Regions from separate parts of the Caproicibacterium amylolyticum genome, predicted to be linked through region 2. Evidence: a T-box and tRNA genes for the amino acid it is inferred to sense, from the RefSeq annotation. Region 2 holds a T-box; the other holds one or more tRNA genes.

Region 1 (4,411 bases), 330 kb from region 2:
GACTGGACTCTTCTCCGGATACATATAAAATTTTTAGTGTGTTTCCCAAATAGGCACAAATCTGCAGTAAAATCGTAGACTTCCCAATGCCCGGCTCACCGCTGATTAATATAAGTGAACCTTTTACAATCCCGCCGCCTAAGACACGGTCCAGCTCGGAAACACCTGTTTTGTATCGAGGTTCCTCTGCCATGCTGATTTCACGAATCGGCAGCACTCTGGCCATACCAGCTGAAAGGCTGCTTGTGTTTCGTTTTGCCGCGCTGACAGGCTCATGCAGTTCCTCTGTCATGGTATTCCATGCGCCGCAGTCAGGACACTTGCCACACCATTTCGCGGACTCATAGCCGCAGGAGGAACACACATATACACTCTTCACTTTTCCCGCCATTATTTTCTCATTCCAATCAAAAAATGGGCTGCCAAAAGGCAGTCCTTAAATCTTTTTTCAGCAAGATTCAGCCTTTCTTTGTGCTGCTCTTACTGCTTATTATAGCCGAGGATGCAGAAGAATACAAGTCCTGACTGCTCCCGGAAGCCACTGTTTTAATGCCCTTTCCCTGCAAATACTGCAAAATACCCTTTGCAATCGCATCAGCCATTTTTTGCTGATACTGTTCGTCGTTCAACAGCTTCGCTTCTGAATTATTCGAAAGGAATCCGCATTCAACCAAAACTGCGGGATCCTGCGCATGTGCAAGCAGATAAATGGAGTTGGTAGCCGCTTTATTTTTTCTTGTATTTTCCGGCTGTACATCCGAAACGATTGTCTGTCGAATCTGCTCAGCCAAAGCTGCACTCTTGGAATTGTTCTTCGAATAAAACACCTGAGCGCCACTGTAAACGCCGTCTGTAAAATGGTTTTGATGGATACTGATAAAAGTACAGCCTGGATTACTCTGTATAATTGCAAAGCGTTTGTGGATATCAGAAGCTTTTCGTTCCCGCAGAGTAGAAAGCGAGCTATCTCCCAGCATTACATCATTATTTCTGGTCATAACAATTTTGCATCCAGCCTGCATAAGTTTCTTTTCCACTTTCTGCGTAATCGCCAAGTTGATTACTTTTTCCGGAACAGGTGAACATCCGACCGCACCGCCGTCTTCACCTCCATGCCCCGCGTCCAAAACAATCAGCGGCTTAACTGCGGATGTTACAGTTGCCGACTGTGCTGCGTGAAAACAGGACATATAAATTAGCACTAATAAACCCAAGCAGGCAGCTATCAGTGTCAAAATAGTCCAGATATTTGTACGAGCCACTTTCATGCCGCTCACCTCAGCAAATATATATGCCCAAGGAAAAAAGAAAAGTACCAGCCATCACCCAATTAAGCGGGCTAGCCGGTACCATTTGTACGTCTATACGGTTTTGTCTTTGCCCAAATCATCGCCCATTATTTGAAGTTCCTCTGCAATACAGCTGTACGCCTGCAGAAGTTGCGTGAATGAGCAGCGGCAGTTTGCGGGGCTGGTAGATGGCAGGCAGACCGCATGAATCCCTACAACCGGAAATACCATTTTTTCATATAATGAAAATGCTTTTTGCCCGGTTGTGAAAATTTTCGTAATGCTTGTCCGCTTCAATAGCCCTAAAATGTCATTTACCTCTGGTTCCTGAATACTGGCGTCCTCTGCACCGTTAATGCTGCAGGAATGCAGAACATCCCATAAAGCGATGTCGTTTTGGAGCAGCAGGTGAATTTTTTCTTCTTTTGAATTTGGAACCGACTGCTGCAAAACGGCGGCTAAAACGCGCCAGAAACGATTCTGTGGATGGCCATAATAGAAACCAGTCTCACGTGATTTGGGAGAAGGCATGGTCCCTAAAATCAAAATACGGGAATCAGCAGAAAAAACCGGCTGCAATGGATGAACAATTTTTTCCGAAGGCAAATTTCGTTCCTCCTGTATATAAATAAAAAAGCAGAGGACAAAGTCCTCTGCTTTGTTGTGACATGGAGGCGTCACCCAGATTTGAACTGGGGCATCAGGGTTTTGCAGACCCATGCCTTACCGCTTGGCTATGACGCCAAAATTGGAGCGAACGACGAGGCTCGAACTCGCTACCTCCACCTTGGCAAGGTGGCGCTCTACCAGATGAGCTACGTTCGCAAAATGGTGCCTCCGGGCGGAATCGAACCACCGACACGGGGATTTTCAGTCCCCTGCTCTACCGACTGAGCTACAGAGGCAAAGTGGCGACTCGGAACGGGATCGAACCGTCGACCTCTAGCGTGACAGGCTAGCGTTCTAACCAGCTGAACTACCGAGCCACTGATGGTGGGAACAATAGGACTCGAACCTATGACCCCCTGCTTGTAAGGCAGGTGCTCTAACCAGCTGAGCTATGCTCCCAAACTTTGCTGTGCTGTTGTTTATCAGCGACGTATATTATAATACAGCATCAGCAAAAGAATGTCAATAGGTTTTTTAAAAAAATTATAAGTTTTTTTGACTTTTTTCTACTTCATCTGCAAGTGTATTCAATTCTGCCGATGTAAAGCGATATTTCCGGCCACAATAGTTGCACCGCGCCTCAGCAAAGCCGCTCTTATCATCCGCCAGCGTGCGAATCTCTGCAGGCTTTAGAGACGAGAAAGCACGCTCCACACGCTCCTTAGAGCAGTCGCATGCATAGGATACCGGATATTCGTCCAACTTCTCGAATGGCATTCCTATTAGAATTTTGCTGCACATATCTTCAATGGAAAGTCCCTGAGAAAGCATTTCCGTAACAGCCGGAATTTGTGACGCATTTTTTTCGAGCAGATTCAATTCTTCCTGGGTTACTCCTGGCAGAGCCTGCACAAACAAGCCACCCGCTAAAAGCTGCTCTGTATTCTCTTTGTTTTCTAAAACACCCAGCGCACAAACGGTAGGAATCTGTTCACTGACCGCATAATAAGTTGCCAAATCCTCTGCAATTTCTCCGGACAGCAGTTTAACCTGCCCTGTGTAAGGAGCGTGTTCCTTATCCTCACGCATAACGGTTACCATACCGTCATGTCCGACCAGACCGCCAACGTCCAATTTACCGTCCGCACGAATCGGCAAATCCGCCTCCGGATGGTCAACATAGCCCCGGCAGTTTCCGTTGTCGTCAGCAATCGCTACAACATTTCCCAGTGGGCCGCCACCATTGATCTTAATCTGCAGAGTTGCGCCCTTGTCCTTTAGCATAGCTCCCATCATGGAAGTACCTGTAAGGAGTCTTCCCAGTGCCGCTGTTGCGGTCGGACTGGTTGCATGAATCTGCTGCGCCGTAGCAACCATGTAGGTTGAATCGACCGCACAGGCCATCAGGTGACCACTTTTGGTAATGCAACGAATCATTCTGTCCATAGTATTTAAAATTCCTTTTCAAATTAGATTGCAGCATAATGAGTTACTGCTTGGGTTTACGTGCAACGTACACAATTCTTTCGGTTTGTTCTTCCGGCGATTCAAACGTCATTTCTGTAAATGCATTCAGCCTTTCCAGGCCTGCTTTTTCAAGGAGTTCCACTATGTGGGCTTCTTCATAGGCACGTTCAAAAAACTGTTCACTTTTTCGTGTGTAAGCCTCACCTTTGCGCTCAAAAAAATCCAACGTGATACCAACCCGACAGCCAACGTTTTCGTAGCGGTTCTGCCAAACGCAGTACACATTTTCTGTATCATAAATATAAATATGGTTTCCAAGTACCCGCCGATGTTTATACGGCGTATTCATATCAAAAATAAACAGCCCTCCCGGGGCAAGGAAAAGCGATATCCGCTGAAAAGTTTGCAGCACATCTTTTTCTGTTGGTAAATGATTGAGGCTGTCCAGCGTACAAAGTACTGTATCTACTGTACCATATAAGTCAATAGACTGCATCTGCTGACAGAGAAATAAAATATTCTCCCCCGCAGCTCTTGTTTTTTCCTGTGCCTGCATCAGCATATCTGCACTGCTGTCTATTCCGTAGATATCAAAGCCACGTTGTTTCAGCTCCAGTGTCAGGCTACCGGTGCCACAGGCTAAATCAAGTGTAATGCCGGGTTCATGCCCATAATGCTTTAAAAGAGCGCACAGGTAATCTGCGCGCTCTTTATAACCAACGTTTCGCGTCAGCGCATCATAGTACTGTGCGAAAGTGGAATAGCTCATGAATTTTTTTTCTCCTCTGTAGCAACCGGAGAATCCGGATCCATCCTGTCAAATACAAGTTTGTAGCCATCACAACCATAGTTCAAGGAACGGTTCACGCGGCTAATCGTTGCAGTTGACGCATGGGTTACATGGACAATATGCTGATAATTCTGCTTTGTGCTCAGCATATGTGCAACCAACAGCCGTTGTGACATCGCCTTAATCTCCGGTACAGTACACAAATCCTCGAAGAAAGCATAACAGTCTTCTGGTGTTTTCAAAGAGAGGACCGCTT
Region 2 (4,411 bases):
CCGCATTTTGTTTTCTGCAGATAGCATTGGCAGAAGTACCAGATTTTATACATCTGTGCTTCTGGTAACAGTGTATGCAATTCCGTGCTTTTTGGCGTTTCTGCTTGATTGGAAAAACAAAAACGGCTGAAACATCAAAGCTCTTTTTCAATTTTCAAAAAAATTTGTGGCAGTTCCGCAAGCATATCATGTGGAAGCATTGCCTGCTGCGACAAATGTGCCGCGCACCTGTCCCCCGCCAGTCCATGCAGATAAACTGCAGCGCAGGCCGCCGTAAATGATTCTGCCCCCTGTGCAAGGAACGCGCCAATCATGCCTGCCAGCAAATCGCCGCTTCCGCCGCGCGCCATGCCCGGATTCCCGGTTGGATTCTGTATAATGCGGCCGTCTGGAGATGCAACGACTGTACCCGCACCTTTTAAAACAAGCACTACATCATATTTTCGTGCAAAAGCAGATGCCGCACCTTGGCGGTCTGCCTGCACCTCATTAACGGAACAGCCCAGCAGCCGTGCCATTTCTCCCGGATGCGGTGTCAGCACTGCAGGAACCGTCAACTGATCCAAAACGTCACAATTTTTAACAATACAGTTCAGTCCATCCGCATCCAGAACCAAGGGGACACGAATTTGCTGCAGCACCTGCCGCACCCACCCCGGATGGGCAGTTGAGAAGCCACAGCCCATCACGCAGGCAGTCGCCTTTTTCAAAGAATAGAGCACAGGCGAAAAATCTTCATCATATACCGTATAAATCGGTTCCAACAAATGTGCGGAAACAATCGGGTAAATACATGCTGGCAGCGCCGCATCCACCAACCCCGCACCGCACCGAAGTGCTGCACCCGCGCACAGTACTGCTGCACCCGCCATACCACAACTTCCGCAAATGCAAAGTAAGCGGCCAAACGTCCCCTTGTTGCTGTCGATTGGGCGCTTTTTGATTACCGAAGCAGCCATTTCATAAGAAATCAGTTCCATTCTATGCTTCCTTTCGCTCCCCCGCAACAACTGCAGCTGCGGTACTGCCAGTGTGGGAAATACTGACAGAAAACTCCCACCCTGCTGCTAAAGCCGCAGCCCGACCAGTCAGGTGCAGATAAGGCGCGCCGTTTCGCTGGCGAAGCAGTTCCACTTCCCGCAGGGAAAAGCCGCACAGACCAGTGCCCATTGCCTTTGCAAACGCTTCCTTGGCACTAAAAGAAGCAGCGACGCTTTGTGCAGGAAATCCGCGCCCCTGCAGCTGGGCAAACTCCTGTTCACCCAAAATTTCTCTGCAGAAACGCGGATTTCTCATAGACCGCTGAATACGGTCAATTTCACAAAGGTCGATTCCCACCGCCAGCATCAGTGCTGCGGCACGCGCGGAAAAGCCGCCATGCTGACAGTGCGCTTCAGTGATGTTTTCACAGCCGTCTGCACACGCTCGTCCGGGCTGAACACGACCAAAATCGTGCCGTATTTGTCAAAATGACCGGTCATGTACCATTCCCCGCTGCTGCCGTTTGCAGTTGTACCTACCTGATAGGTTGCGTCAAAATGCTTGCCTGCCAGTTTCTGCGCATCATAAGTACCAATTTCATCAACATCATGCAGGTCAATGGAAAACTGGCGCTTGCGCTTACGGCGATGAATGATTTTATCACAGGTGAAGTCGCCGTTTGTAATACTGTACTCAAACTCCCAGTCGATTGATGTAACAATATAATAGATAGCAAAGCAAACGCCAACCAAAATCAGCAGTGAGAACATAAACAGTTCTTTAATAAACATGGTCAAAGTCAATATTGCCAATGCACCGACAACAGTTGCCGCCATAATAGCAAAGTCCTTTGCGCCCATTTTTCTTTTAATAATCTGTTCACAGAAAATGTCCATTTTCAGTTTTCCTCCGATGTCGTAAATTCAGTCTTTTTTTATTGTATCATAGGCGGCAGACAATTACAAACAAAATCCATGTAAACACAAACATTTTTTATGAAAACTGCTCTTTGCCGCGGCTTTATGCTTTCATGCGGCGGGGCTTGCAATCTGTGCTTATGCATGCTATAATAATCGATGCATATAAATAAAACGCTGTGAGAAAGGAAGTAGCACTCGACCGCAGACACAGAGAAGGTGTGTCATTGGCTGAAAGCACACCTGCCTGTACCGAGCTGTGAAGTTCCCTTTTGAGTGGCCCCGCTGAACCAACTGTTTAAGCAGAAAGTAGGCGGGGACGGTTGGCCCCGTTAGCGGCTGTCAGAGTATAATATAGGGTGGTACCGCGAAGTCATAGCCTTCGCCCCTTTTTGTGGGGCGGAGGCTTTTTGATTTGCAAAGAAAGGATGAAAACCGCAAATGATAAAAGATGAACTGCAGTCAATCGACCAAAAGGCGCTGCAGGACCTGCACGCCGCCGACACGCAGAAGCTGCTGGAAGAACTGCGTGTACGTTATCTGGGCAAAAAAGGCACACTGACCTCCATTTTAAAGCAGATGAAGGACCTTTCAAATGAAGAACGTCCTGTTATCGGCAAGCTGGCAAACGAGGTGCGTTCCAACATTGAAAAAGCTATTTCGACCCGTACGGAAGAGCTGAAAAAGCTGGAACTGGAACACCGCCTTCGTGCGGAAGCGATTGACGTTACCATGCCCGGCAAAAAGCAGGCGGTTGGCCACCGCCATCCGCTGTCCGTCACGCTTTCAAACCTTGAGGAAATCTTCCTTGGCATGGGCTTCAGCATTGCAGAGGGACCGGAAGTGGAATATGATTACTACAACTTTGAAGCACTGAATATTCCAAAAGACCACCCCGCCCGCGACGATCAAGATACGTTTTATATTACTGACAACATCCTGCTGCGTTCCCAAACCAGCCCGGTGCAGGTTCGCACCATGGAAAAACAAAAGCCGCCGATTCGCATTATCGCACCCGGCCGTGTATACCGCAGTGACGCAGTGGATGCCACCCACTCCCCGCTGTTCCATCAGATTGAGGGCTTAGTTGTGGACAAAAACATTACCTTTGCCGACCTGAAAGGCACACTGGAAACTTTCATTAAACGTCTGTACGGCGAGGACAGCGTCGTGCGGTTCCGCCCGCATCACTTCCCCTTTACCGAGCCGAGCGCTGAAGTTGATATGCAGTGCTTTAACTGTCACGGCGAAGGCTGCCGCATCTGCAAAGGTGAGGGCTGGATTGAAATTCTCGGCTGCGGCATGGTACACCCCAAGGTGCTTTCCAACTGCGGCATTGACCCGGAGGAATACTCCGGATTTGCCTTCGGCATTGGTCTGGAGCGCATTGCACAACGCCAGTTCAATGTGGACGATATGCGCCTTTACTACGAAAATGATGTTCGTTTTCTGGAGCAGTTCTAAATAATTGCTTTTATTGAATTATTACTGGAAAGTGTGGGATTAATCATAAAATGAACCTTTCAAAACGTTGGTTAAAAGAATTTGTAGACCTGCCCGAAATGCCCCTGCGCCAGTTCACTGAGGCAATTACCCTGAGCGGCTGCAAAGTGGAAAGCTGGAGCACCGAGGGTGAAGAAATCTCCAAAGTAGTTGTCGGCAAAGTGCTTTCTTTGGAGCATCACCCCGACAGTGACCACTTGTGGATTACCAAGACAACCGTCAACGAAGCGGAAGAACCGCTGCAGATTGTCACCGGTGCGCAGAATCTGCACGTCGGCGACTTTGTACCAGTCGCGCTGCACGGCAGCACGCTGCCCGGCGGCAAAAAAATCAAAAGGGGCAAACTGCGCGGTGTGGAAAGCAATGGCATGCTCTGCGGCATTACCGAACTCGGTCTGACAACACATGACTTCCCCTCTGCCATTGAGGACGGCATCATGATCTTGACTGTGGAAGACGGCTGCAAACTGCAGCTTGGCATGGATATCCACGAAGCGCTCGGCTTTAACGACACAACCGTTGAATTTGAAATCACTTCCAACCGTCCGGACTGCTTCTCGGTAATCGGTCTTGCGCGTGAGGCGGCCGCAACCTTTAACCTGCCGCTGAAACTGCATACCCCGATCGTAAAAGGCGGTGCAGGCAATTGCTCCGGTCTGCTGGATGTAAAAATCGAAGCGCCGGAACTTTGCCCGATTTACACAAACCGCATTGTGAAAAATGTGCGTGTGAAGCCCTCCCCGCTGTGGATGCGTGAGCGCCTGCGTGCGATGGGTGTACGTCCTATCAATAATATCGTTGATATTACAAATTACGTTATGCTGGAATACGGGCAGCCGATGCATGCCTTTGACCTGCGCAGCGTAGAAGACGGTACCATCCGTATCCGTCGTGCAAAGGCTGGCGAAACCATCACCACACTGGATGGTGTAGAACGCAAGCTGACCGAAAAGCAGCTGGTAATTGCCGACAGCAAAAAGCCAATTGCCATTGCCGGCGTTATGGGCGGC

What was found. The T-box of region 2 lies ahead of pheS (phenylalanine--tRNA ligase subunit alpha). A T-box ahead of a tRNA ligase gene usually reads a tRNA of that ligase, here a tRNA-Phe.
Region 1: it has a tRNA-Phe gene. The T-box ahead of pheS (phenylalanine--tRNA ligase subunit alpha) is inferred to sense a tRNA for this amino acid. The anticodon was not compared.

What each region holds. Positions count from the first base shown of each region.
Region 1 covers NZ_CP060696.1:1,381,462-1,385,872, reverse strand. The annotation lists gene radA (DNA repair protein RadA) at 1-391, opposite strand, end outside; gene H6X83_RS06670 (N-acetylmuramoyl-L-alanine amidase) at 459-1,190, opposite strand; gene H6X83_RS06665 (DNA-deoxyinosine glycosylase) at 1,362-1,895, opposite strand; tRNA gene H6X83_RS06660 (tRNA-Cys) at 1,959-2,033, opposite strand; tRNA gene H6X83_RS06655 (tRNA-Gly) at 2,039-2,114, opposite strand; tRNA gene H6X83_RS06650 (tRNA-Phe) at 2,119-2,194, opposite strand; tRNA gene H6X83_RS06645 (tRNA-Asp) at 2,199-2,275, opposite strand; tRNA gene H6X83_RS06640 (tRNA-Val) at 2,281-2,357, opposite strand; gene hslO (Hsp33 family molecular chaperone HslO) at 2,442-3,344, opposite strand; gene H6X83_RS06630 (class I SAM-dependent DNA methyltransferase) at 3,388-4,134, opposite strand; gene H6X83_RS06625 (YerC/YecD family TrpR-related protein) at 4,131-4,411, opposite strand, start outside.
Region 2 covers NZ_CP060696.1:1,713,069-1,717,479, forward strand. The annotation lists gene H6X83_RS08170 (NAD(P)H-hydrate dehydratase) at 135-980, opposite strand; gene acpS (holo-ACP synthase) at 982-1,347, opposite strand; gene H6X83_RS08180 (DUF6106 family protein) at 1,347-1,877, opposite strand; T-box leader at 2,069-2,291, shown strand; gene pheS (phenylalanine--tRNA ligase subunit alpha) at 2,343-3,362, shown strand; gene pheT (phenylalanine--tRNA ligase subunit beta) at 3,413-4,411, shown strand, end outside.